Regions from separate parts of the Xanthobacter pollutisoli genome, predicted to be linked through region 1. Evidence: predicted binding sites of a transcription regulator. Region 1 holds the regulator's gene; each other region holds the start of a gene.
The links. Region 1 encodes LexA, which represses DNA repair genes until DNA is damaged. Its sites were predicted from a motif close to TGTTCNNNNTGTGTTCNG; they were not measured.

Region 1 (6,006 bases):
CATCGCCGCCGGCACCCTTCTCGCCGCGCCGGCGCTGGCGGCCGACCCCACCGGCCTGTGGCAGACGCCCACCCGCAACGGCCAGGTGGAAATCTCCAAATGCGGCGCGAACCTGTGCGGCCGCCTCGTCTCCTCCGACGGGATCAAGGCCGACCCCGCGCTGAAGGACGTGAACAATTCCAACACCGCCCTGCGCGGCCGCGCGCTGAAGGGCCTCACCATCCTCACCGGCTTCTCGGGCGGCCCCAAGGATTGGACCGGCGGCAGCATCTACAATGCGGAGGACGGACGGACCTATTCCGGCTCCATCACCCTCGACGGCGACAACACGCTGAAACTGCGCGGCTGCGTGGTCGCGCCTTTGTGCAAGACCCAGATTTGGACCCGCCTGCGCTGAGGCGGGCCAGGACCGCACAAGATGTCGCAGCCGCATTTCGATACCGTGCGGAGGGCGCGACTTGCAGAGGCGGCGGGGCCCATCGAAAATGCGCGCCGCCAGCCCTGCGAGGCCGGTCTCTCCCGGAGCATCCCCATGAGGTCCGTTGTTTTCGGTGCGGCGCTCGCCGTGGCCGGCCTGTTCTCCGCGCCCCTCCTCGCCGCCGACGCCACCGGCCTGTGGCTGACCCCCGTGGACGGCGGCCAGATCGAGATCACGCGTTGCGGCGCGAACCTGTGCGGCGCCATCGTCACGTCCAAGGACATCGAGGCCAATCCGGGCCTCACCGACGTGAAGAATTCCGACGCCGGCCTGCGCGGGCGCAAGCTGAAGGGCCTCACCATCCTCACCGGCTTCTCCGGCGGCCCCAAGGAATGGACCGGCGGCAAGGTCTACAATGCCGACGACGGCAAGACCTATTCCGGCACCATCACGCTGGAGAACGACACCACCCTGAAGCTGCGCGGCTGCGTGATCTATCCGCTCTGCGAAACCCAGACCTGGACACGCCTGCGCTGACGCGCGCGCCCGTTCGGTGGACAGGATGCGTCCGGGGCGCCATCTTCCGGGCGACCCGGACGATTCCAAGGCCCTCCCCCTTATGGCCATCCTGACCCATCTCGACGAACAGGGCGCCGCCCGCATGGTGGACGTGTCCGACAAGGCCGCGACCACCCGCGAGGCGCTGGCCGAGGGGCGGGTGGCCATGGCGCCGGAGACGCTGGAGCTGATCGTTTCCGGCAACGCCAAGAAAGGCGACGTGCTCGGGGCGGCGCGCCTCGCCGGCATCATGGCGGCGAAGCGCACCCACGAGCTCATTCCCCTGTGCCATCCTCTGCTGCTCACCAAGGTGGAGGTGGAGGTGGCACCCGACCCGGCCCTGCCGGGGCTTCATGTGACCGCCCGCGTGAAGGTCACCGGGCAGACCGGCGTGGAGATGGAGGCGCTCACTGCCGTCTCCGTCGCCTGCCTCACCATCTACGACATGGCCAAGGCCGCAGACCGTGGCATGCGAATCGAGGGCATCCGCCTGCTGGAGAAATCCGGCGGCCGGAGCGGCCTGTTCCGGGCCGAGTGATCGCGCCCGCGCCATGGAAGGACCTGCCACTGTGACTGCGCGCGTTTCGGGAGCAGCGCCATGGCGCTGATGAGCGTCGAGGAGGCGAGCGCCCTCATCACCCAGGGCGTCACCGCGCTGGGCACCGAGGAGGTGAGCGTCTCGGCCGCCGCCGGCCGCGTGCTGGCGCAGGACCTCGTCGCCCGCCGCACCCAGCCGCCGGCCGACATGTCGGCCATGGACGGCTATGCGGTGCGGTCCGCCGACATCGCCACCACGCCCTCGACCCTCACCGTCATCGGCGAATCGGCGGCCGGCCGGCCGTTCGGCGGTGCACTCGGGCCGGGACAGGCGGTGCGCATCTTCACCGGCGCGGTGGTGCCCGAGGGCGCCGACACGGTGGTGATCCAGGAGAACGTCGCCCGCACCGGCGACACCATCACCACCACCAGCCTCACCGCGGCATTGCGCAACGTGCGCAAGCGGGGCAGCGACTTCGCCGCCGGCACGCCGGGCCTCACAGCCGGGCGCCGGATGACCGGGCGGGACATGATGCTGGCGGCCGCCATGGACCATGCCGTGGTGCCCGTGGCGCGGCGCCCGCGCATGGCGCTCTTGCAGACCGGCGACGAGCTGGTCCTCCCCGGCCAGGGCACCGGCGCCGACAGCGAGATCGTCGTCTCCAATGCCTTCGGCCTCGCCGCCCTGGCGCGCCGGGCCGGGGCGGACGTCACCGACCTCGGCGTGCTGAAGGACGACCTCGCCACGATCCGCGCCACCATCGCGCGCGCCCTCTCGGGCGAGTTCGACATCGTGGTGTCGTCCGGTGGCGCCTCGGTGGGCGACCACGATCTGATGGCGCCGGCGCTGAAGGCGGAGGGCGTCGAGCTGTTCGTCCACAAGATCGCGCTGCGGCCCGGCAAGCCTCTGATGTTCGGCCATCGCGGCACGGTGCGGGTGCTGGGCCTGCCGGGCAATCCGGTGTCGTCCCACGTCTGCGGGATGATCTTCCTCGCGCCCCTCCTGCGCGCACTCCAGGGTGATGCGGCGCCTGGTCCCCTCACCGCGCCCGCCCGTCTGGCGGCCGAACTGCCCGCCAACGACGCGCGCCGCGACTTCATGCGCGCCAAGATCGAGCGCCGGCCGGACGGCTCGGTGCATGTGACGCCCTCGGCCTCGCAGGACAGCGCCATGCTGGGCATCCTCGCCGATGCCGACTGCCTTCTGGTGCGTCCGCCATATGCCCCCGCGGGCCGCGTCGGGGACCCGTGCGAGATCATTCCGTTCGACGATTGAGCCCCTTAACCCGCTGTTCACCCCTTGCGGAACACAAAAGGAACAGATAAAGACTGTTCATGATTTGTTTCGCGCCGCGCGGGCTGGGCCGTCGCGGAATGCGGCGCCGGCACAGGGGCGAGACGATGCTGACCCGGAAGCAATACGACCTGCTTCGCTTCATCCACGAGCGGCTCAAGGAAACCGGGGTGCCGCCCTCCTTCGACGAGATGAAGGAGGCGCTCGACCTGCGCTCCAAGTCCGGCATCCATCGCCTCATCACCGCCTTGGAAGAGCGCGGCTTCATCCGTCGCCTGCCCAACCGCGCCCGCGCGCTGGAAGTGGTCCGCCTGCCGGACAGCGTCGCGCCGGGTCTCGCCTCCGCCCGCTCGGCGGGGCGCGGATTTTCCCCCTCTGTCATCGAGGGCAGCCTCGGCAAGGTCCGCCCCATGGCGGACGACGAGGACACCGCCCCGGTGGTCGCGGTCCCCGTCATGGGCCGGATCGCCGCCGGCACGCCCATCTCGGCCATCCAGAGCCGCAGCCACACCCTCAACATCCCGCCCGAGATGCTCGGCTCCGGCGAGCACTTCGCCCTGGAAGTGCGCGGCGACAGCATGATCGAGGCCGGCATCCTCGACGGCGACACGGTGCTCATCCGCAAGTGCGACACGGCCGACACGGGCGACATCATCGTGGCGCTGGTGGACGACGAGGAGGCGACCCTCAAGCGTCTGCGCAAGAAGGGCGCCTCCATCGCCCTCGAGGCCGCAAACCCGGCCTATGAGACGCGCATCTTCGGCCCCGACCGGGTCCGCATCCAGGGCCGCCTCGTCGGCCTGATGCGGCGCTACTGACCCTCCCTTTCGCTCTCCCTCCCGGGAGACCGCAAACGGGGTGAGGGGCGCGGCGCATCCAGCTCAACGGGCGCCGGCTCCGCAACGGGCCATGCCCCTCACCCCGCCCGCTTTTGTCCTGCTGCCGCGTCGGCCGGGTCGGACCGGCCTGCGGTGCATCCCGCTGCCCGATCAGGGCGCGGCGGCATCCGCCTCGTGGTCGGGGGCCTCGCCTTCCGCCTCCAAAAGCGGCGGAACGGCAGCCATCCACGGGCGCTGGACCTCCGCGCGGCGGGTGGGTTCGGCCACCAGCCTGCCGTCCCTCAGCTGGAAGGCGAGGGCTCCGGTGCGCGCCAGCGTCTGCGGCGTCACCACCTCGGCTTCGCAGCGCGCGGGGGGTGCATCGCGGGCGACCAGGATGCGGGCGTTGAGGCAATCCGCCTCCAGGCTCTCCGCCTTGCGCGAGACGGCGATGGTGCCGCCGCCCGGCAGCGGCGCGACGCAGCCCAAGGGGTCGCAGGCGAAGGCGGCGGAGAGATCCTTGGCGTCGGCGGCGCGGCGGTCGCCCTCCCGCGTCAGCCATTGCTCCACCACCAGCCGCTGGCTTGAGGCGGCGAGCACGGATAGCTGGCCCTCCGCGGTGCGAACCGCCACCGTCTGCGCATCGGGTGCGATGAGGAGATCCGGCCGGGCCGGCGCACCCGCCAGCAGGGTGCCCAGAGCGAGGGGCGCCAGCGCCGCGAGGGTCAGCACGCCGCGAAGCAGACAGGCGGCGAGGAGCGCGAGGCTGAGGCAGGCGAGGGTCGCCGGGCCGATGAAGGCGGCGCGGGTATCGGCTCCCGGCAACGCCCCGACATGGTCCGACACCGCCACCATGATCTCGATGCCCCGCCCCATCACCGGCCAGGCCAGATGGTCCCAGCCGAACGGCATGAGCAGCACGCCGGCGAGCCCGGCCGGCATCACCAGGAACGAAACGGCCGGCATGGCCGCGAGATTGGCGATGAGGCCGTAGGGCGCGACGCGCTGGAAGTGGAAGATGCCGTAGGGCGCCGTCGCAAGCCCCGCCACCAGCGAGGTGAGCGCCGTTCCCCCCACCAGCGCGACGATCCACACCAGCGCCGCGCCGGCGAATCCGTCCGGCCGCGGCAGCGCCCGCAGCGGCTGGAGCCGCTCATAGGCGGCCACCAGCGCGAGGGTGGCGGCGAACGACATCTGCGTGCCGGGGTCGAGCACCGCCTCGGGCGTCAGCGCCAGCACCGCCACCGCGGCGACCCCCACCGAGCGCAGCGACAGCGCCGGACGGCCCGCCAGCACGCCGGCCAGCACCAGCGCTGTCATCACGAAGGAGCGCTGGGCCGGCACGTCGTTGCCCGAGAGCACCAGATAGAAGGCGCTGCCCGACAGGGCCACGAGCGCCGCGATGGACTTGATGGGCAGTCGCAGCGCCAGCCCCGGAACCAGGGCCAGCGCCGCCCGCGCGAGGGCGAACAGGGTGCCCGCCACCAGCGCCATGTGCAGCCCCGAGATGGAGAGGATGTGCGAGAGGCCCGACACCCGCATGCTCTCTTCCACCGCGGGAGGAATGCCCGCCCGATCCCCCGCCACCAGGGCCACGGCGATCTCCGCCGGCACGCCGGAAAGCGATGCCCGGATGCGGCGGGCGAGGGCATCGCGCACCGCATCGATGGCCATGGCTAGCCGCACCGACGCCGGCGGGGACGCCGAATCCGGCACCGCCTTCGGCCGCCCGAGGCCATAGCCGATGCCGCCGATGCCGCGGAACCACGGCGCGCGGCCGAAGTCATGGGCGCCCGGCATGGCCGGCCCCGAGGGCGGCAGCAGTTGCGCCAGCTGGGTCACCCGCGTGCCGACCGGCGGCGCCCAGCCCTTGCGCAGCGACAGGCGCACGAGAGCCGGCGCATCGTCGAAGCCGCGCACGGGCGTGCCGTCGAGCCGAAGCAGGATGCGGTCGCTGGTGGTGCGGTGCTCCACCCGCTCCACGAAGCCGGAGAGCCGCACGGGCGCGGTGGGCGGCATCACCACAGGATGCAGAATCAGCGCGGTGCGCACGCCCCCGGCGGCGAATCCCGCAGCTGCGGCGAACAGCGCCACCAGCAGGCCGAACGCCGCCGGCCGTGCCCGCGCCGCGAGCGCCCCTGCGCCGAGGGCGCTGGCCAGCAGCAGGCTCGCCGTGAGGGACGGCTCCTGCGCCGCGCCGAAGTAGAGCAGGATGCCGAGGGCGAATGCCGCGGGCAGCCACAGGATGAGCCGCCCCGATGCCGCCTCGGCCGCCAGATCACGCGCGATCCGCGCCCGGAGGGCGTCGAGGAGCTGATCGGCCCGCAGCGCAGGCAGCCGCGCGGCGGCCCGTGCCCCGCCGAGGACAGCGGCCCGCGCCG
Region 2 (6,006 bases), on a different contig from region 1:
AAAGCTCCAGCATCTTGGGGTCGATCATGATGAGCCGGCAGGCTTCCGGCGTGTGCCGGTAGAGCAGGCTCAGGATCATGGTGTTGATGGCCACCGACTTGCCCGATCCGGTGGTGCCCGCCACCAGAAGATGCGGCATGCGGGCAAGGTCGGCGATCACCGGCACGCCGCCGATGGTCTTGCCGAGGCACAAGCCGAGCTTGGGGTGGGTTTCGGAGAATTCCTGGCTGGCGAGCAGCTCGCGCAGCCACACCGTCTCGCGCCGCCGGTTGGGCAGCTCGATGCCGATGACGTTGCGCCCCTCCACCACCGCCACGCGGGCGGACACCGCGCTCATGGAGCGGGCGATGTCGGCCGACAGGCCGATGACGCGCGAGGACTTCACCCCCGGCGCCGGCTCGAACTCGTAGAGGGTGACGACGGGGCCGGGATTGGCGTCGATCACCTCGCCGCGCACGCCGAAATCGCGCAGCACCTGCTGCAGCATGGCGGAAGACTGGTCGAGGAATTCCTCGGACAGTTCATAGTCCGGCTCCACCAGCGGCGGCTCGCGCAGGAGGTCGAGGGGCGGCAGGCAATAGGGACCGTCGGCCGCGTCCGCCTCGGACCCGACCGGCGCGAGCGCCGGGACGGCCGCCTTGGGCGCAGCGACGGGGGGCGCCGGCGCGCGCGGCGCCGGGACGAGGGCCTGAGCCGCAGGCTGAGCGAGGGCGCCGAGGAAAGGCGTGCCGAGGAACTGGGCGCTGATGCTGTGCTGATAGGGTCGCCACATGGCGGCGAGCGGCTGCTCCGGCTCGAGATCGCCCGCTTCGTCCTCGGTCTCGAGGTCGTCAGTCTCGAGATCTTCGGCCGCATCGTCTTCGATCTCGGCCTCTTCGGCCGCGTCGTCTTCGCCTTCGGCGTCCTCCACCTCTAGCTCGTCGTCTAGGTCTTCCGCCTCCAGCTCCTCCTCCTCGCCTGAGGCTTCCTCTTCCTCATATTCGTATTCGCCGTCTTCCTCGTCCTCCTCCACGCCGTCGTCGTCGGACTCATCGTCTTCCGCTTCGTCCTCGGATGCGTCCGCGCCGTCCTCCACGTCCGCGTCGGCGTCGCTTTCTTCCGCGTCCTCTTGGTCTTCGTCCCAGGACTGGGAGAGCGCGACGGCGTCCTCGCTCGCCTCGTCTTCGTCCGCCTCGTCTTCGTCCTCCAGCAACGCGGCATCGCCGGCCGCGGCCGCGGAACCGGCGGTCTCTTCCCCGGCGGCTTCGTCGGCGTCGGCCTGTGCCGGATCGAGGTCCTGCTCTTCCGCCGGTCCGGGAGGCACGGCTGCGCGGCCCAGCACCACGAGGCGCAGCAGGCTCCACAGATGGGCCGGCACCTCCGCTTCGTCCACTTCGTCCGCTTGGGCGGCGGGCTGGACCTCCGGCAGGTCGGCCAGAGGCGCGGGAAGGTCGGTTGAAAGGGAGATGGGGGTCTCAGGATCGGGTTCGGGCAGGCCATCGGCCGGAGCCTCGTCCGCAAGGGCAGCTTCCGGCGCGGCTGCATCCAGCACCTGCGCCTCGGGGAGGTTCATGGCTGCGCTGGCGTCATGGGCCGGCGAAGCGGCGGCCTGCTCCATCTCCTCCGCCTCCGGCGCGCGGAGGGAGGACGCATGCGGCAGGAGGGCGGCGGACAAGGCCTCGGCCCAGGCGGGCGCGGCGGCAGGCTCCAGCGGAGCGAGCGGCTCCGGCGCCACGGGCGCCGCCAAGTCGTCGGCGGCCTCGAACAGGAAATGCCAGCCGCGGCTCGACACCTCCTGCACCGGCGCGGTGGCGGCCTCGCGCGGCCGCAGGAAATGGTCCGGCGTGCGGGTGAAGCGGGTGTTGGCGTCGAGGGTGAAGGGGCGCAGCCAGCTCGGGATCAGCTCCAGATCGAGCCAGCTGTGGGTCGGTGCCGTCCCCGCCGTCTCGAAGCTGAAGGGCTCCGCGGCGGGGTCATATTCCGGGATGCGCTCGTAGAAGGAGGGCAGGCCCCGGCTCTCGGTGCCGGCGTCCCGGCTGTCGCCGGGCTCCGCCTCGTGGGGAGGAAACGCGAAAGGTTTCGGAGGACGGTTGAAGGAAGGCATGTGATCCGAAATCCGCAGCACCGGCGCCGTTTCGACACATTTAGGCCCGGCCACGTTAAGGGGAGGTTTGCACCCCTTAACGGAGGTTTCTAAATACCTTGCCTGTGAATAACGGGGATGGATCGCCAGTGACCCCGGGCGCGCCGGCACCCTGAGGCCGCTCTCCCTCTCCGCCCCTAGAGGGACGTGTCCCCATCCGCAGGTGCGATTGACTTTTGCCCCTTCCGGAGTCCTTTCTAGAGAGAACAAAATAGGAACATTGACCGTGTCCCCCATGCATGGCCCGCGCGAGGATGTGACGGCGCTGCGGCGGCGCATCGTTGAGATGAAACGGTTTTCCGGCCTTCCGGAGACCGCCGCCCGGCCGCGCCTCCCGCTGGGGGAGCCCCTCGACGGGGCGCTCGGCGGTGGTCTCGCCCGGGGGGCGCTGCACGAGGCCTTCACCGCCGATCCGGGCCAGAGCGGAGCCCTGCTGGGCTTCGCCCTCGCCCTCGCCGCCCTTCCCCGACGCCCGGTGCTGTGGGTGCGGCAGGACATGGCGACGCTGGAGAGCGGCGAGATCCACGGCCCCGGCTGCGCCCAGTTCGGGCTCGATCCCGCCCGCCTCCTCCTTGTGGGGGCCGCCGATGCCACAGATACCCTCGCCGCCGCCGAGGAGGCGCTGGGCCATGCCGGCCTCGGGCTGGTGGTGGCGGAGCCGTGGGGGGAGGCCCGCCTCCTCGACCTCACCGCCACCCGGCGCCTCGCCCTGCGCGCCGAGCGCTCGGGCGTGCCGGTGCTGCTGCTCCGCCCGGCGGCGGACCCTCACCCCTCCGCCGCCACCACCCGCTGGCACGTGGCCGCCGCCCCGTCGCGGCCGGCGCCGGGGATGCCGGCCTTCTGCCTCGGCCCACCCGCCTTCGTGCTCGACCTCGCCCGCAACCGCCTCGGGCCCACCGGCCGCTTCACCGTGGAATGGAATGCCCATGCCCGCAGCTTCTCCCCGGCGCCTCGCCGCCCTCATCTTGCCGCGCCTGCCGACCGACCGGCTGCACCGCAGCTGGCGGGCGGCCCGCCGCGCCCCCTCCCCGGCGGCTGGCGGCACGCCGGCTGAGCCGCCGCTGGCGGTGGTGGAGACTCACGCCAACGCCCGCCGCCTCGCCGCGGTGGACGCGGCGGCGGAGCGCCTCGGCCTCGTCCCCGGCCTCACGTTGGCGGATGCGCAGGCCCGCGTGCCGCAGCTGAAGGCGGAGGCCGCGGACCCGGCGGCGGATGCGGCGCTGCTCGCCGCCGTCGCCTCCTGGTGCGAGCGCTGGACGCCCTTCGTCGGCCTCGCCCCGCCCCATGGCATCGTTCTCGACATCACCGGCTGCGCCCATCTGTTCGAGGGCGAGGCGCCGATGCTGGCGGCCATGGCGGCACGGCTCACCGCCACCGGCCTCGCGGCGCAGGGCGCCGTCGCCGGCACCGCGCGGGCCGCCCTGGCCCTCGCCCGCTGGCGCCCCGGCCTCGTGGTGCCGGCGGGTGGCGAGGCCGCGGCCGTCGCCCCCCTGCCGGTGGAGGCCCTCGGCCTCGACGCGGACACCGGCCGCAGCCTCGCCTATCTCGGCCTCGTGCGCATCGGCGACCTTGCGGACAAGCCGCGGGGCGCGCTCGCCGCCCGCTTCGGCGCCGCCTTGGTGGACCGCCTCGACGAGATCACCGGGGCGGCCTCGGCCCCCATCTCGCCGCTCAACCCCCTGCCCGCCTACGTGGCCGAGCGGCGCTTCGCCGAGCCCATGGGCGAGGAGAAGACCGCCCTCGCCGTGCTGGCCGATCTCGCCCGCGACCTCTCCGGCGTGCTGGAGCGCCATGGCGAGGGTGGGCGGCGCTTCGAGGCCGCCTTCTTCCGCAGCGACGGCGTGGTGCGCCGCATCGCCGCCGGCACCGCCGCGCCGCTGCGCGACGGCGCCCGCCTCGCCGCCTTGTTCCGCGAGCGCCTGTCGGCGCTGGCCGACCCCCTCGACCCCGGCTTCGGCTATGACGTGATCCGCCTCTCGGTGACGGCGGCGGAGCCCCTCGACGCCACCCAGCCCGGCCTCGGCACCGATCCCGCGGCGGCGGGGCTCGACCAGTTGGTGGACATCCTGTCCGCCCGCCTCGGCCCGCGCCGGGTGAGTTGCCTTGCGGCGCAGGACAGCCATCTGCCCGAGCGCGCGGCGCTGCGCCTTCCCGCCCAGAAGGGCTGGCGCGGCAGCCATGCTTTGGCCCTCGATGCCGGCCCGGGCTGGGACGCGCCCGCCCCCGAGGGGGCGCCCCTCGGACGCCCGCTCGCCCTCTTCCCCCGCCCCGAGCCGGTGGAGACGCTTGCCGAGGTGCCGGACGGGCCGCCCTTGCGCTTCCGCTGGCGCCGCGTGCTGCATGAGGTGGCGCGGGCGGAGGGGCCGGAGCGCATCGCCCCGGAATGGTGGAGCGCGCCCGACGCCGGCCTCTCCGGCGCCCTCACCCGCGACTATTTCCGGGTGGAGGATCTGGAGGGCCGCCGCTTCTGGCTCTATCGCGAGGGCACCTACGGCCGCGAGACGGCGGCGCCCCGCTGGTTCCTGCACGGGCTGTTTCCGTGAGCGCAGCGGCGGATATCCCGGCTTATGCGGAGCTGGCGGCGGCCTCGCATTTCTCCTTCCTGCGGGGGGCGAGCGCGCCGGCGCGGCTGGTGACCACCGCCGTCGGCCTCGGCCTGCGCGGCCTCGGCCTCGCCGACCGCAACACGGTGGCCGGCGTGGTGCGCGCCTACAGCGCGCTGGAGGAGCTGCGGACCCTCGACGAGGAGCTGGCGGCGGACGATCCCGAGGCACAGGCCAAGCGCCGCTTCGCCGCCCGCGCCCGCGCCTTCCGCCTGGTGGTGGGCGCCCGCCTCGCCTTCGGCGACGGCACGCCGGACATCATCGCCTATCCCGCCACCCGCGCCGGCTGGGGCCGGCTCTGCCGCCTGCTCACCCTGGGCAACCGGCGGGCGAAGAAGGGCGAATGCCACCTCTCCCGCGACGATCTTATCGCCGACACCGGCGGCCTCCTGCTCGCGGTTCTGCCGGGACGGGACGAGGGGATGGCGGGCGGGGTTTCCGCCGACCTCACCCTGCTGCTGCGCCAGCTCGCCGCGGCGGCGCCGGGCGCCGTCTGGCTCGCCGCCGCCATGCCTTTCTCCGGCGCCGACCGCCGCCGCCTCGCCGCGCTGCGGGCCTGCGCCGCCACCGCGGGCGTGCCGCTCCTCGCGGTGAACGACGTGCTCTATGCGACGCCGCAGGAGCGCGACCTGCAGGACATTCTCACCTGCGTGCGCACGGGCACCACCATCGCCACCGCCGGCCGGCGGCTGGAGGCCAATGCGGAGCGCCACCTGAAGGCGGCCGACGAGATGGCCCGCCTGTTCCGCGACGCCCCCGAGGCGCTGGCGCAGACGCAGGCGCTCCTTGCCCGCATCGACTTCTCGCTCAAGGACCTGAAGTACGACTACCCCGAGGAGCCGGTGCCGCCCGGCTGGACGCCGCAGGCGTGGCTGGAGGACCTGACCTGGCGCTGCGCCGCCGTGCGCTATCGCGACGGCGTGCCGGAAAAGGTCACCAACCTGCTGAAGGAGGAGCTCGCCCTCATCGGCCAGCTCCAGTACGCGCCCTATTTCCTCACCATCCACGACATCGTCCGTTTCGCCGAGAGCCGCGGCATCCTCTGCCAAGGGCGCGGCTCGGCGGCCAATTCCGCAGTGTGCTACGTGCTCGGCATCACCGCCGTGAACCCGGCCGACCACGACCTTCTGTTCGCCCGCTTCATCTCCACCGAGCGGCGCGAGCCGCCGGACATCGACGTGGATTTCGAGCACGAGCGGCGCGAGGAGGTGATCCAGCACATCTATGAGAAATACGGCCGCCACCGCGCCGGCATCGTCGCCACCGTCATCCACTATCGCC
Region 3 (6,006 bases), on a different contig from region 1:
CCTCCGCCTTCTCCGTGTCGTAGCCGAGGAAGTCTGTGGCGCCCACCTTGTCGCGCAGGGCGAACCACAGGGCGTCGGTCGCCGCCTCGCCCGAGCCGGCCCAATTGGCGCGCGCCTCCGCCTTCTGCCTGGCCATGGCGGCACCGAAGGCGTCGGTGTCCACGGAGATGCCGCGGGCGCGCAGCGCGTCCTGCGTCAGGTCCAGGGGGAAGCCGAAAGTGTCATAGAGCTTGAACGCCACCTCGCCCGGGAAGCTTGCACCGGCGGAAAGGCCGGCGCTCTCCTCCTCGAGGATGGAGAGGCCCCGCTCCAGCGTGCGGCGGAACCGCGTCTCCTCGAGCAGCAGTGTCTCCTCGGCGAGCGGCTCGGCGCGCACGATCTCAGGATAGGCGCGGCCCATTTCGCGCACCAGCAGCGGCACCAGCCGATGCATGAGCGGGTCGCGTGCGCCCAGCAGCTGGGCGTGACGCATGGCGCGGCGCATGATGCGGCGCAGGACGTAGCCCCGTCCCTCGTTGGAGGGCAGGACGCCGTCGGCGGTGAGGAAGACCGAGGCGCGCAGGTGGTCGGCGATGACCCGGTGGCTCGCCTTCTGCGGCCCCTCGGGATCGACGCCCGTGAGATCCGCGACCTCCGCGATGATCGCGCGCATGAGGTCGGTCTCGTAATTGTCATGGGTGCCCTGCAGCACCGCCGAAATGCGCTCGAGGCCCATGCCCGTGTCGATGGACGGCCGCGGCAGCGCCATTCGCTCGCCGCCGGGCAGCTGCTCGAACTGCATGAAGACCAGGTTCCAGATCTCGATGAAGCGGTCGCCGTCCTGGTCGGGCGAGCCGGGCGGGCCGCCGGCCACGTGCGGACCATGGTCGAAGAAGATCTCCGAGCACGGGCCGCAGGGTCCGGTGTCGCCCATGGACCAGAAATTGTCCGAGGTGGGGATGCGGATGATCTTGTCGTCGGAGAGCCCGGCGATCTTCTTCCACAGGCCGAAGGCTTCCTCGTCCTCGCTGTAGACGGTGACCAGCAGGCGCTCGGCCGGCAGGTCGAAGGTACGGGTGACGAGGTTCCACGCGAGCTCGATGGCCCGGTCCTTGAAATAGTCGCCGAACGAGAAATTGCCCAGCATCTCGAAGAAGGTGTGGTGCCGCGCGGTGTAGCCCACATTGTCGAGATCGTTGTGCTTGCCGCCGGCGCGCACGCATTTCTGCGAGGTCACTGCCCGCGAATAGGGCCGCTTCTCGACGCCGGTGAAGACGTTCTTGAACTGCACCATGCCCGCGTTGGTGAACATGAGCGTCGGGTCGTTGTGCGGCACGAGGGGCGAAGAGGCGACGGCCTCGTGGCCCTCCTTGACGAAGTAGTCGATGAAGCTCGACCGGATCTCGTTGACGCCGCTCATGGTACCGGCACTGTCCCTCGGTGCCGGGCCCCGAAGATGCGGGGAGCCGGCTGTGGTGATCGCTCCACGCCAGCGCCCCATCGGAGCACCGCGCGGTTCCAGACGCCGCATCGGCGACCGGAACCGGGTTCGTTTAACGGTGGGTCCGCCGCTTGTCCAGAAATGCGGCTCCGGCGCCGCCCGCGGACGGGTGCGAAGGCGCTCCTCAGGCGTCGACCGCCTCGCCCTCGGCATCGTCCTCAGGCGAGCCGGCGAGGATCTTCTCGGCAATCAGCCCGGCATTCTGCCGGATCGCCGCCTCGATGCGCCCCGCCACTTCCCCATTCTGCCGCAGGAAGGTCTTGGCGTTCTCGCGCCCCTGGCCGAGGCGCTGGCTGTCGAACGAGAACCACGCGCCCGACTTCTCCACCACGCCGGCCTTGACGCCGAGATCGAGCAGTTCGCCCATCTTGGAGACGCCCTCGCCATACATGATGTCGAACTCGACCTGCTTGAACGGCGGGGCAAGCTTGTTCTTCACCACCTTCACGCGGGTCTGGTTGCCCACCACCTCGTCGCGCTCCTTGATCATGCCGATGCGGCGGATGTCGAGGCGGATGGAGGCGTAGAACTTCAGGGCGTTGCCGCCGGTCGTGGTCTCCGGCGAGCCGTACATGACGCCGATCTTCATCCGGATCTGGTTGATGAAGATGACCATGGTGTTGGACTTGGAGATGGAGGCGGTGAGCTTGCGCAGCGCCTGGCTCATGAGGCGCGCCTGCATGCCGGGCTGGTTGTCACCCATCTCGCCGTCGAGCTCGGCCCGCGGGGTCAGCGCCGCGACCGAATCGACCACCAGCACGTCCACCGCGCCGGAGCGCACCAGCGTGTCGGCGATCTCCAGCGCCTGCTCGCCCGCGTCAGGCTGGGAGATGAGCAGCTCGTCCAGATTAACACCCAGCTTGCGCGCATAGATCGGGTCGAGCGCATGTTCCGCGTCGATGAATGCGCAAGTTCCGCCGCGCTTCTGGGATTCGGCCACCGTGTGCAAAGCCAGCGTGGTCTTGCCCGACGATTCCGGGCCGAAGATCTCGACCACCCGCCCCTTGGGCAGGCCGCCGATGCCGAGCGCGATGTCGAGACCCAGCGAACCAGTGGGAATGCTCTCGATCTCCAAGGCCTTGCCGCCCTTGCCGAGCCGCATGATCGAGCCCTTGCCGAAATGCCGCTCGATCTGCGAGAGCGCGGCGTCCAGCGCCTTGGTTTTATCCATGGAAGAACCTTCGACGAGTCTGAGTGTCGACTGAGTCATCGCCGCGCTCCGGTGCTGGCGCAAGAGGAAATGAGAACGGGGCAGTTGTACATGCTTTGTTCTACGTTCGCAATATGTTCTCATCGTGCATGAGAAATGAAATCCTACCGTCCGCCCCCGCGCACTCTCGCCCCGGCGCCATCACCTTCACGTCACAAGTTGCTCGTCCGGTATCTTACAACCAGAGCCCAACTTGCGTAACGGCAGGTGCGTGTCAAAAGATCGGCCCAGGCTGTCATCTGGTCCGGGAGAGCCTCATGTGGGGTCCACCTTCATTTCCGGAATTGTGGTTCTACTCCAAGATCAGCGAGCTACCTTATCCCAAGACCTATGTCGGGAAGCTGCTGGCCATATGTTTTGTGGGCACGCACATCCCGCTGATCGCCTTCGTGGGGTTCACGGCAGCGGAACTCGACTGGAACGACGCCATCGTACGCGCGTCCATTCTGGTGGTTCTGGTTGCCACGGTATTCGGGACCGTCACCGCCCTGTTCGCGATCCATGCGATGATTGCGCCCCTGAACGTCGCTCGCGTCGCCTTGTACAATTACAACCACCATGGCCGCCTGCCGTTTCTCCCGCTGGACTACAACGATGCAGCCGGAGTGCTGATGCGGGAGGTGAACACCACCATATCGCGCCTCGATTCCGCGCTGGCCGAGCTTGCCCTTGAAGCCCGCACGGATCCCCTGACCGGCATCGGCAACCGACGTTCGCTCATGGAGGACGGCGCCGGCGCCATTATCGCGTCGGGGCTGAGCGGCGAGCCTCTGGTGCTGGCGCTCATCGACCTCGACGATTTCAAGGGGATCAACGATCGTTTCGGCCACGCCACCGGCGACAAGCTGCTGCTTCACGTGGCGAACGCGCTGCGCGAGATCGCCGGGCCGCCCCATATTGTCGGCCGGCTTGGCGGCGACGAATTCTGCGTCCTGCTCAAGGGCAGGTCGCTCTCCGAGGCGTTTGTCACTCTGGACACATTGCGGCAACGCATCGCCGAGACTGAAGGCGACCTTGACGCCCTGGTCGGGAAGGTGTCGGTGAGCATCGGCGCGGCGGCGCTCAAACTGCCGGGCGGCGAGAGCCTGACGCAGCTCATGTCGCGCGCCGACCTCGAGCTCTACCGCGCAAAGGAGCGCGGCCGAAACTGCATCTGCTCTGAATCGCGGGATTGAACCCTGCTGCCGGTGCTGCGCGGCCACGGATTGCCCCTGGCAGCACCGGCGTGATTTCCTCGCAAAGAAACGACGAGCCGCGAGAAATCACGGCCCCTGATTGCCTAATCATTTATTATTATTTTCGCTGATTTTCCTGGTGCCATAGGCTCGGTCCGCTCCAAGGCTTCTGTTCATCGACGAAGGTGATGAAGCCCGGACCCAAAGCAAAAGCCACCGGAAAACGCTCATGTCTGAGGCTCTATCGCAGCCTGTTCGCCCGTCGGCCACCTCAGATCTGAGGGACTGGCTCAACGTTCTCGCGGCCCGCGGCGATCTTGCGGTGGCCCATGAGAACATGTCGCTCATCGACGAGATCGCGGCGGTCGCGAAGCGGACAGAACGTGAAAAGGCGGTCCTCTTCCCGCGTCCCGGTGGCCATCCCATCCCCGTGGTCGCGAATCTCTTCACTCAGCGTGAATGGGTCGCTGACGCTCTGGGCGTCGCCGAGACCCACCTGCTCAGCCATGTGCTTTCCGCGGCAACCAATCCAGTTCCAAGTACCGAGGTTGCCTCGGGCCCTTGCCAGGACATCGTCCACATGGACGTGGACCTTCTGAAGCAGCTCCCCATTCCCAAACACAACGAGCTGGATAGCGGGCCCTATATCACCGCGGGGCTGCTCATCTCGCGAAACCCCTCGACGGGCGTGCAGAATGTCGCCATCCATCGCTGCCAGGTGAGTGGACCGAACCGGATCGGGGTGCTGCTTCTGCCGCGTCACACGCTGGCCTTTTTCCGGATGGCGGAGCAGGCAGGGCACGCGTTGGAGATCGCGATCGCCATTGGCGTGCACCCCGCCTTGCTCCTGGCGTCCCAAGCCATTGCGCCTCTCGATTTCGACGAGATGCATATCGCCGGCGCCCTGCTCGGTCGCTCCATTGATGTGGTGAAGTGTAAGACGAACGCGGTGCGGGTTCCTGCACAGGCCGAGATCGTGATCGAAGGACGCATCCTGCCCCAGGTGCGCGAGCCGGAAGGGCCGTTCGGAGAGTTTCCCCAATATTACGGTCCGCGCGGTGCGCGCGAAGTGATCGAGGTCGACGCGATCACCCACCGAAAGCATCCGATCTTCCACACGATCGTCGGCGGCTCGTTCGAGCATCTTGTCATGGGCGGCGTCCCGCGGGAGGCCACGCTTCTTCAGCATTTGAAGCGCTCGTTCCCGAGCGTCCTCGACGTGCGCCTGACGCGCGGCGGGACGTGCCGTTACCATCTGGTGGTGAAGATCGACAAGGCCAACGAAGGCGAGCCGAAGAACATCATCATGGGCGCCTTTTCCGGTCATTACGACATCAAGCAGGTCGTTGTCGTTGATAAGGATGTCGACATCTCGAGCTCCGAAGAAATTGAATGGGCCGTTGCGACCCGCTTCCAGGCGGACCGCGATCTGGTGCTCGTGACCGGCGCCCAGGGCTCCAAACTTGACCCATCTTCTCGGGACGGCATCAGCGCCAAGCTCGGCTTCGATGCCACTGCGCCGATCACCACTGATCCCCTCGCCTTCCGCCGTATTCAAGCGAAGGGCGCGGACGACGTGGTTCTGGCCAACGTGCTGGAGCAGAGCCCAGGCGCCGCCTTTGGCCGCATCATGGCGGCGCTGTCGTGAAAGGGCGCGGTTTGCGCCGATCGCAAGGCGGCGAAACACCGGTCCCTCATGGCACTGCGTGGCGTGATGGCCGGGAGCGGCCACGGAACCGAGGCCCAGAACATCGCGCGTAGCGCGCCTACGCGGATGGTGGGCGGTAGGATCGCGCCCCTTATTCCCAACGATTTGAAGGCGGGCGTGGAGCACCCCAAGACACGCGAACGCTCCTTCCTCATCGGCAGCTGAGCAGACTCGGACCAAGCGATGAACTCGATCTCCTCCCTTTCGGTTCGCAACCATGTCGACGGCGTTTGGCAAGACGCCGTCGATGGGAGAACGGCTCCGAGCATCAACCCGGCGACGGGCGCCATCGTCGGACACTTGCCGGCAAGCGCAGCCGTTGACGCCGAGGCTGCAATCGCTGCCGCTCGTCGCGCCTTCGAGCGTCCCGACTGGTCACACAATCCCCGCCTGCGGCAACTCGTGATGCTCCGCTGGGCGGATGCCATGGAAC
Region 4 (6,006 bases), on a different contig from region 1:
CGAAGCCGCCGGGATGCTGGGACAGATGCCGCGGGGTGCCGACCAGCTGATAGGCGAGCTCCAGCGCCAGCCGCAGGCGTCGGTCGCCCATATTGAGGTTCAGCCCCTCGGCGTGCTTCTGCTCGACCGCTTCGGACCAGCCCCAGACCTGCGAAGAGAGGGTCTTGGTCAGGTCCTCAGGTAGGCCGAGGGCCTTGCCCACGTCGCGGATGGCGCCCTTCGCCCTGTACCGGATGACGGTGGAGCACAAAGCGGCCCGGTCGCGGCCATAGGTTTCGTAGACCCACTGGATGACCTCCTCGCGCCGCTCATGCTCGAAATCGACATCGATGTCCGGCGGCTCGGCGCGTTCCTCGGAGACGAAGCGCTCGAACAGGAGGTCGTTGCGGTCGGGATCGATGGCCGTGATGCCGAGCACGTAGCAGACGGCGGAATTGGCGGCTGATCCCCGGCCCTGGCACAGGATGCCCTTCGCGCGCGCGAAGCGGACGATGGCGTTCACGGTGAGGAAATAGGGCGCATACTGCAATTTCTCGATCAGGCGCAGCTCGTGGGTGACGGTGCGCCGGACCTTGTCGGGCAGGCCCTCGGGATACCGCTCGGCGACGCCCTCCCAGGTCAGCTTCTCCAGCGCCTGCTGCGGCGACAGGTTGGGAAAGAGCCTTTCCTCAGGATATTGATAGGCGAGCTCGTCGAGCGAGAAGCGGCAGCGTTCCGTGATCTCGAGCGTTCGGGCGAGCGCCTCTGGATAGCGGTCGAACAAGCGGGCCATTTCCGCCGGCGGCTTCAGGTAGCGGTCCGCATGGCGTTCCCGCCGCGCGCCGAGGTCGTCGATGGTGACGTTGTGGCGGATCGCGGTGACCACGTCCTGCAGGATGCGCCGGCGTGGCTCGTGGAAGAGCACGTCGTTGGTGACGACGGTGGGCACCCGCACCGCGGCCGCGAGGCGGACGAGTTCCCACAGGCGCAGCTGATCGTTCGGCCGCCGGCGCAGCGTCAGCGCCAGATAGGCGCGGTCGCCGAAGGCCTCGCGCAGCCGGCGCAGGCCGAGCGCGCAGGCCGCGTCCGCCATATCGGGCACCAGCACGGCGATCAGGCCTTCGCCAAAGGCGACAAGGTCGGCCCATTCGAGATTGCATTTCGCCTTGCCGCCACGCCGCTTGCCGAGCGAGAGCAGCCGGCACAAGTTGGCATACGCCTGCCGGTCGGTCGGATAGACGAGGACCGGCAGGGCGTCGGCGAGATCGAGCCGGCAGCCGACCACCAGCCGCAGGCCCGTGTCCCGCGCGGCCTGGTGCGCGCGCACGATGCCCGCGAGGCTGTTGCGGTCGACCACGCCGAGGGCCTCGATGCCGAGCGCCTTCGCCTGCTCGAACAGCTCCTCGCAGCTGCTCGCCCCGCGCAGGAAGGAAAAATGCGAGGTGACCTGGAGCTCGGCATAACGGGGTCCGGTCATGCGAAGATCCCGTGCAGGAACCAGCGGTGGGAGCCGGTCTGGGGATCCTCTCCATCCCCGGCGCGGAAGATCCAGTAGCGCTCGCCGGCATCGTCCTCGACCCGGAAATAGTCCCGGACCGCGATCAGCTCGGCGTCGCGCCGCCACCATTCGCCGAACACGCGCTCGGGACCATCGGCCCGGCGCACGCGCCGGCGGACCCCCCGCCAGGAAAACCAGACCGGCGGATGGTCGGGCAAGAGCGCCAGGGTTTCGATGGGCTCGGGATGCGGCAACAGCCGCGGCGGGCGCGGCCAGTCCCCCTCCCAGGTGGCGCCGTCCTCCGGCGCGAGGGGCGCGATCCGGGCAACCGAGCGCTCGGGAACATCACTGGCGACGACGGAGAAACGGTAGAGCCCGCGCTCGCCCACCCGGTTCGCCAGCACGTCGATGAGATCGGAGACGTCGGGCTCTTCTGCCTCGACGAGGGAGGAGACCGTCTGGCGTGCGTCGAGCGGCTCGGCGCGCGTCGCGGCCAGGGCCATCATCTCGATGCCGAAGCCGGGATCGACGGTTTCGATCTGGTCATGGAGAAGACGCGTCAGCCGCTTGACGTCGCGCACCGGCCGGGCGGTGCCGACGCGGATCGCCTGCCGCGCATTATCGACGCGGTGGACCAGGAGATCGAGCCGGCGCGCGCCAAGGCCTTTCGCCTCCAGCTCCGCGCACAGGGCGACGACGAGCTGGCCCAGATACCGAGCGATGGTTTCCGCGGCGGCGATGGGCTCACCGAACATGCGGCGCACCTCCACGAGATCGGGCGGCCGTACCGGATCGATCGGTTCGGCGACGGCGCCTGTCGCCTGGTCGAGCCGGCGGCCGATCTCGGGACCGAACCGGAGCACGAGCGGCCCGCGCGGCTGGTCGAGAAGATCGCCGATGCGGGCGAAGCCGAGGGCGTGGAGCCCTTCGACGATCCTGCGATCGAGACGCAGCGCGGCGATCGACAGGGGAGAGAGGAAACGCACGCCGTCGCCGGGCGGAACAACGGTGATCTGCCGGCCGGCGAAGCGGGCGCAGGCATGGGCCGCGCCCCAAGGTGTCGGCGATGGCCCCGCGCGCCTCGACGCCCGATGCCGTAAGGCGCTCGACGAGCGCGGCCAGCATGGCGGCCTCGCCGCCATGGAGATGGTCCGCGCCGGTGGTGTCCATGACGAGGCCATCGGGGGGATGGGCCGCGACGATGGGCGAGATGCGTTGCAGGGCCCAGAGCGCCAGCCGTTCGAGGCCTTCGGCATCTGCCTTCGGATCGGCCTCGCGCACCACGAGCCCGGGAACGAGCGCCTGCGCCTTCGTCACCGCCATGCCGACGGCGAGGCCGGCGCGCGCGGCGGCAAGATCGGCCGCCAGCATCACCCGGCGCCGGCCATCCCGGCCGATGAGAACGAGCGGGGTCTCAGGCGGAGGCGCGGCCTCCGCGGATGTCCGCCTGAGGCGGTCCGTGGGCCACCTTGGCAGGAAGAGCGATACGACCCTTGGCATCGCAGGCCTCCACCTCGAAATCGGCGCTCTCGCCGGCCCGGCACCGGATCAGCTCGAGCAGCCAGCGGGCGCGGCCGACGCCCGGCACCGGCAGCGGCACGGACGGGAGTACTGAGACGCGCCAGCGGCTGACGCTCGCCGTCGGCTGGCCGAAATCCGCCGCCTCGGCCTGGCGGCGCCAGCGCCGGACCGCGATGCCCATGGTTCCCGAGCCCTCGGCGGCGAGCTGGAGGCGGCGCGAGGCGGTCATGGAGAGGCGGGAGACCTCCCCGATGACGGCGCCGAGCCCGCCGTGGCGGAGCCCCTCCTCCATGCAGGCGAGCAGCGCCTTGTCCTCGCCCGCCTCGACGAAGATCACCCGGCGGGCCGCAAGTCCGGCTTGGGCGAGCGCCGGCGCGAACAGGTCCTGTCGGGTGACGCACCACAGCACCTTTCCGGCGAGGCGCGCGGCAATCCCCGCGGCGAACAGCGCCGCGGCCGCGCCATCGACTGCTCCGTTGGCGCCGCCCGCCACCTCATGCAGGCACACCAACGCCAGCCCACCTCCCGGAAGCCGCCTGTCGATGTCCGGCACGCCGAAAGGCAGGACCCGCCGCGCGCGGCCCCCGGCGCCTTCGAGACGCTGGATGCGCTCCCGCAGCTCGGCGATGACGGGACTGACGACACGATCCGGCATGGGGTGTGCGATACCTTTCCAAGGCTAGGCAATGGCCTTCTCCGCTGCTACGTTCTTTTTTTGTTCTTAACTGCGTCGCGAGTCAATCGGACTCCCGTGGAGCCTTCGGATGGTGGCTCGATCGCGCGGACCGGAGGCTTCGACGCACGATGGTAACGGTGGGGCCAAGTCCGGGCGGGGGCGATGAGCGCGGCATATCTGGACAAGTTGAACGAGCGGCAGCGGGCCGCGGTCGAGCATGGCGTCGGCCTTGCTGACGGCAGAGCGGGCGGGCCGCTCCTGATCATCGCCGGTGCCGGCTCGGGCAAGACCAATACGCTGGCACACCGGGTTGGGCATCTGATCGTCAAGGGCGCCGATCCGCGGCGGATCCTGCTGATGACCTTCTCCCGGCGCGCGGCCTCGGAGATGGGCCGACGGGTCGAGCGCATCTGCGCCAGGGTGCTGGGTGATAAATCCGGCGTCCTGACCGAGGCCCTCGCCTGGGCCGGCACCTTCCATGCCATCGGGGCGCGCCTGCTGCGCGAATATGCCAATGAGATCGGCCTCGACCCGCAGTTCACGATCCATGACCGGGAAGACAGCGCCGACCTCATGAACCTGGTCCGCCACCAGCTCGGCTTCTCGAAGACAGAAAGTCGCTTTCCGACCAAGGGCACGTGCCTTTCGATCTATTCGCGAGTGGTGAATTCGGAGGCGCCGCTGCAGGAGATCCTGCGCGCCCATTTTCCCTGGTGCGCCGCCTGGGAGGGGCAGCTACGCGAGCTGTTCGCCGGCTATGTCGAGGCCAAGCAGGCCCAGAACGTGCTCGACTACGATGACCTTCTGCTCTACTGGGCGCAGACGGTGGGCGATCCGGTCCTCGCCGACGACATCGGCGGGCGCTGGGACCACGTCCTGGTCGATGAATATCAGGACACCAACCGCCTCCAGGCCTCGATCCTGACGGCGCTCAAGCCCGGCGGCCGCGGCCTGACGGTGGTCGGCGACGACGCCCAGTCGATCTATTCCTTTCGGGCCGCGACCGTCCGGAACATCCTCGATTTCCCGGCGGAGTTCGCGCCGGCCGCCGACGTCATCACGCTCGACCGCAACTATCGCTCGACCCAGCCGATCCTGGCGGCGGCGAACGGCGTCATCGGCCTCGCCAAGGAGCGCTACACCAAGGACCTCTGGACCGACCGGGCGTCCGCCGAGCGGCCGGGCCTCGTCACGGTGCGCGACGAAGCCGACCAGGCGCGCTTCGTGGCCGAGACCGTGCTGGAGAACCGGGAGACCGGAATGCGCCTGAAGGAGCAGGCGGTGCTGTTTCGCGCCAGCCACCACAGCGGCCCGCTGGAGGTCGAGCTGACCCGCAGAAACATTCCGTTCGTGAAGTTCGGGGATTGAAATTCCTCGACAGCGCGCACGTGAAGGACATGCTCGCGGCCTTGCGGTTCGCTCAGAACCCGCGCGACCGGGTGGCCGGCTTCCGGCTGATGCAGCTCCTGCCCGGTGTCGGCCCCTCGACGGCGCAGACCGCGCTCGATGCCATGGCCGATCGGAGCGACCCCATCCGCGCGCTCGCCGATCATCCCACGCCGCCGCGCGCGGCGGCCGACCGGCCGTCCTTCGTATCCCTGATGGCGGATCTGCGGGAGGGCGTGGCGGGATGGCCGGCGGAGATCGGACGGGTGCGCGCCTGGTACGAGCCCCACCTCGAGCGCATCCATGAGGACGCCGAGATGCGGCGTGCCGACCTCCTTCAGCTCGAGGACATCGCCGCGGGTTATCCTTCCCGCGAGCGCTTCCTGACCGAGCTCACTCTTGACCCGCCGGATGCCACCTCGGGCGAGGCCGGCGTGCCGATGCTGGACGAGGACTATCTGATCTTGTCGACCATCCATTCCGCGAAGGGTCAGGAATGGAAGTCGGTGGTCGTGCTCAACACCGTGGATGGCTGCATTCCCTCCGACCTCGGCGCGGGCACCTCGGCCGAGATCGAGGAGGAGCGCCGGCTGCTCTATGTCGCGATGACGCGAGCGAAGGACAGCCCGTCGCTCATCGTGCCGCAGCGCTTCTTCACCCATGGTCAGCCCGCCACCGGCGACCGTCACGTCTACGCCTCGCGGACCCGGTTCATTCCTGCGATGCTGCTGCAATTCTTCGAGTGCCGGGCGTGGCCTATGGCGGCTGGTGGCGCGGCATCTGGGAGCGGCCCGCGTCAGGTCCGCATCGATGTCGGCGCGCGCATGCGGGGCATGTGGAGATAGGAGGCGAGGCCTTGTGCAATCTCTACAATCTGACGACCACCCGAGACGCCGTGGTACAGTTCACCAAAGCCTTCCGGGACAAGGCAGGCTGGAACGAGCCC

Region 2: ABLE93_RS01250 (ImuA family protein) is a predicted target of LexA. The motif match lies at 2,325-2,342, and genes of this name have one in related genera.
Region 3: recA (recombinase RecA) is a predicted target of LexA. The motif match lies at 2,755-2,772, and genes of this name have one in related genera.
Region 4: ABLE93_RS22810 (ImuA family protein) is a predicted target of LexA. The motif match lies at 3,704-3,721, and genes of this name have one in related genera.

What each region holds. Positions count from the first base shown of each region.
Region 1 covers NZ_JBDZDP010000002.1:452,801-458,806, forward strand. Annotated here, with positions in the region: gene ABLE93_RS07480 (DUF2147 domain-containing protein) at 1-397, shown strand, start outside; gene ABLE93_RS07485 (DUF2147 domain-containing protein) at 533-955, shown strand; gene moaC (cyclic pyranopterin monophosphate synthase MoaC) at 1,038-1,514, shown strand; gene ABLE93_RS07495 (molybdopterin molybdotransferase MoeA) at 1,575-2,789, shown strand; gene lexA (transcriptional repressor LexA) at 2,915-3,625, shown strand; gene ABLE93_RS07505 (ComEC/Rec2 family competence protein) at 3,797-6,006, opposite strand, start outside.
Region 2 covers NZ_JBDZDP010000001.1:257,133-263,138, forward strand. Annotated here, with positions in the region: gene ABLE93_RS01245 (DNA translocase FtsK) at 1-2,083, opposite strand, end outside; gene ABLE93_RS01250 (ImuA family protein) at 2,349-3,176, shown strand; gene ABLE93_RS01255 (DNA polymerase Y family protein) at 3,229-4,665, shown strand; gene ABLE93_RS01260 (error-prone DNA polymerase) at 4,662-6,006, shown strand, end outside.
Region 3 covers NZ_JBDZDP010000013.1:18,452-24,457, reverse strand. Annotated here, with positions in the region: gene alaS (alanine--tRNA ligase) at 1-1,399, opposite strand, end outside; gene recA (recombinase RecA) at 1,605-2,690, opposite strand; gene ABLE93_RS19915 (GGDEF domain-containing protein) at 2,948-3,865, shown strand; gene ABLE93_RS19910 (UbiD family decarboxylase) at 4,095-5,513, shown strand; gene ABLE93_RS19905 (aldehyde dehydrogenase family protein) at 5,757-6,006, shown strand, end outside.
Region 4 covers NZ_JBDZDP010000020.1:42,088-48,093, forward strand. Annotated here, with positions in the region: gene ABLE93_RS22800 (error-prone DNA polymerase) at 1-1,456, opposite strand, end outside; partial or broken gene ABLE93_RS22805 (Y-family DNA polymerase) at 1,453-2,977, opposite strand; gene ABLE93_RS22810 (ImuA family protein) at 2,892-3,653, opposite strand; partial or broken gene ABLE93_RS22815 (ATP-dependent helicase) at 3,837-5,905, shown strand; partial or broken gene ABLE93_RS22820 (SOS response-associated peptidase) at 5,917-6,006, shown strand, end outside.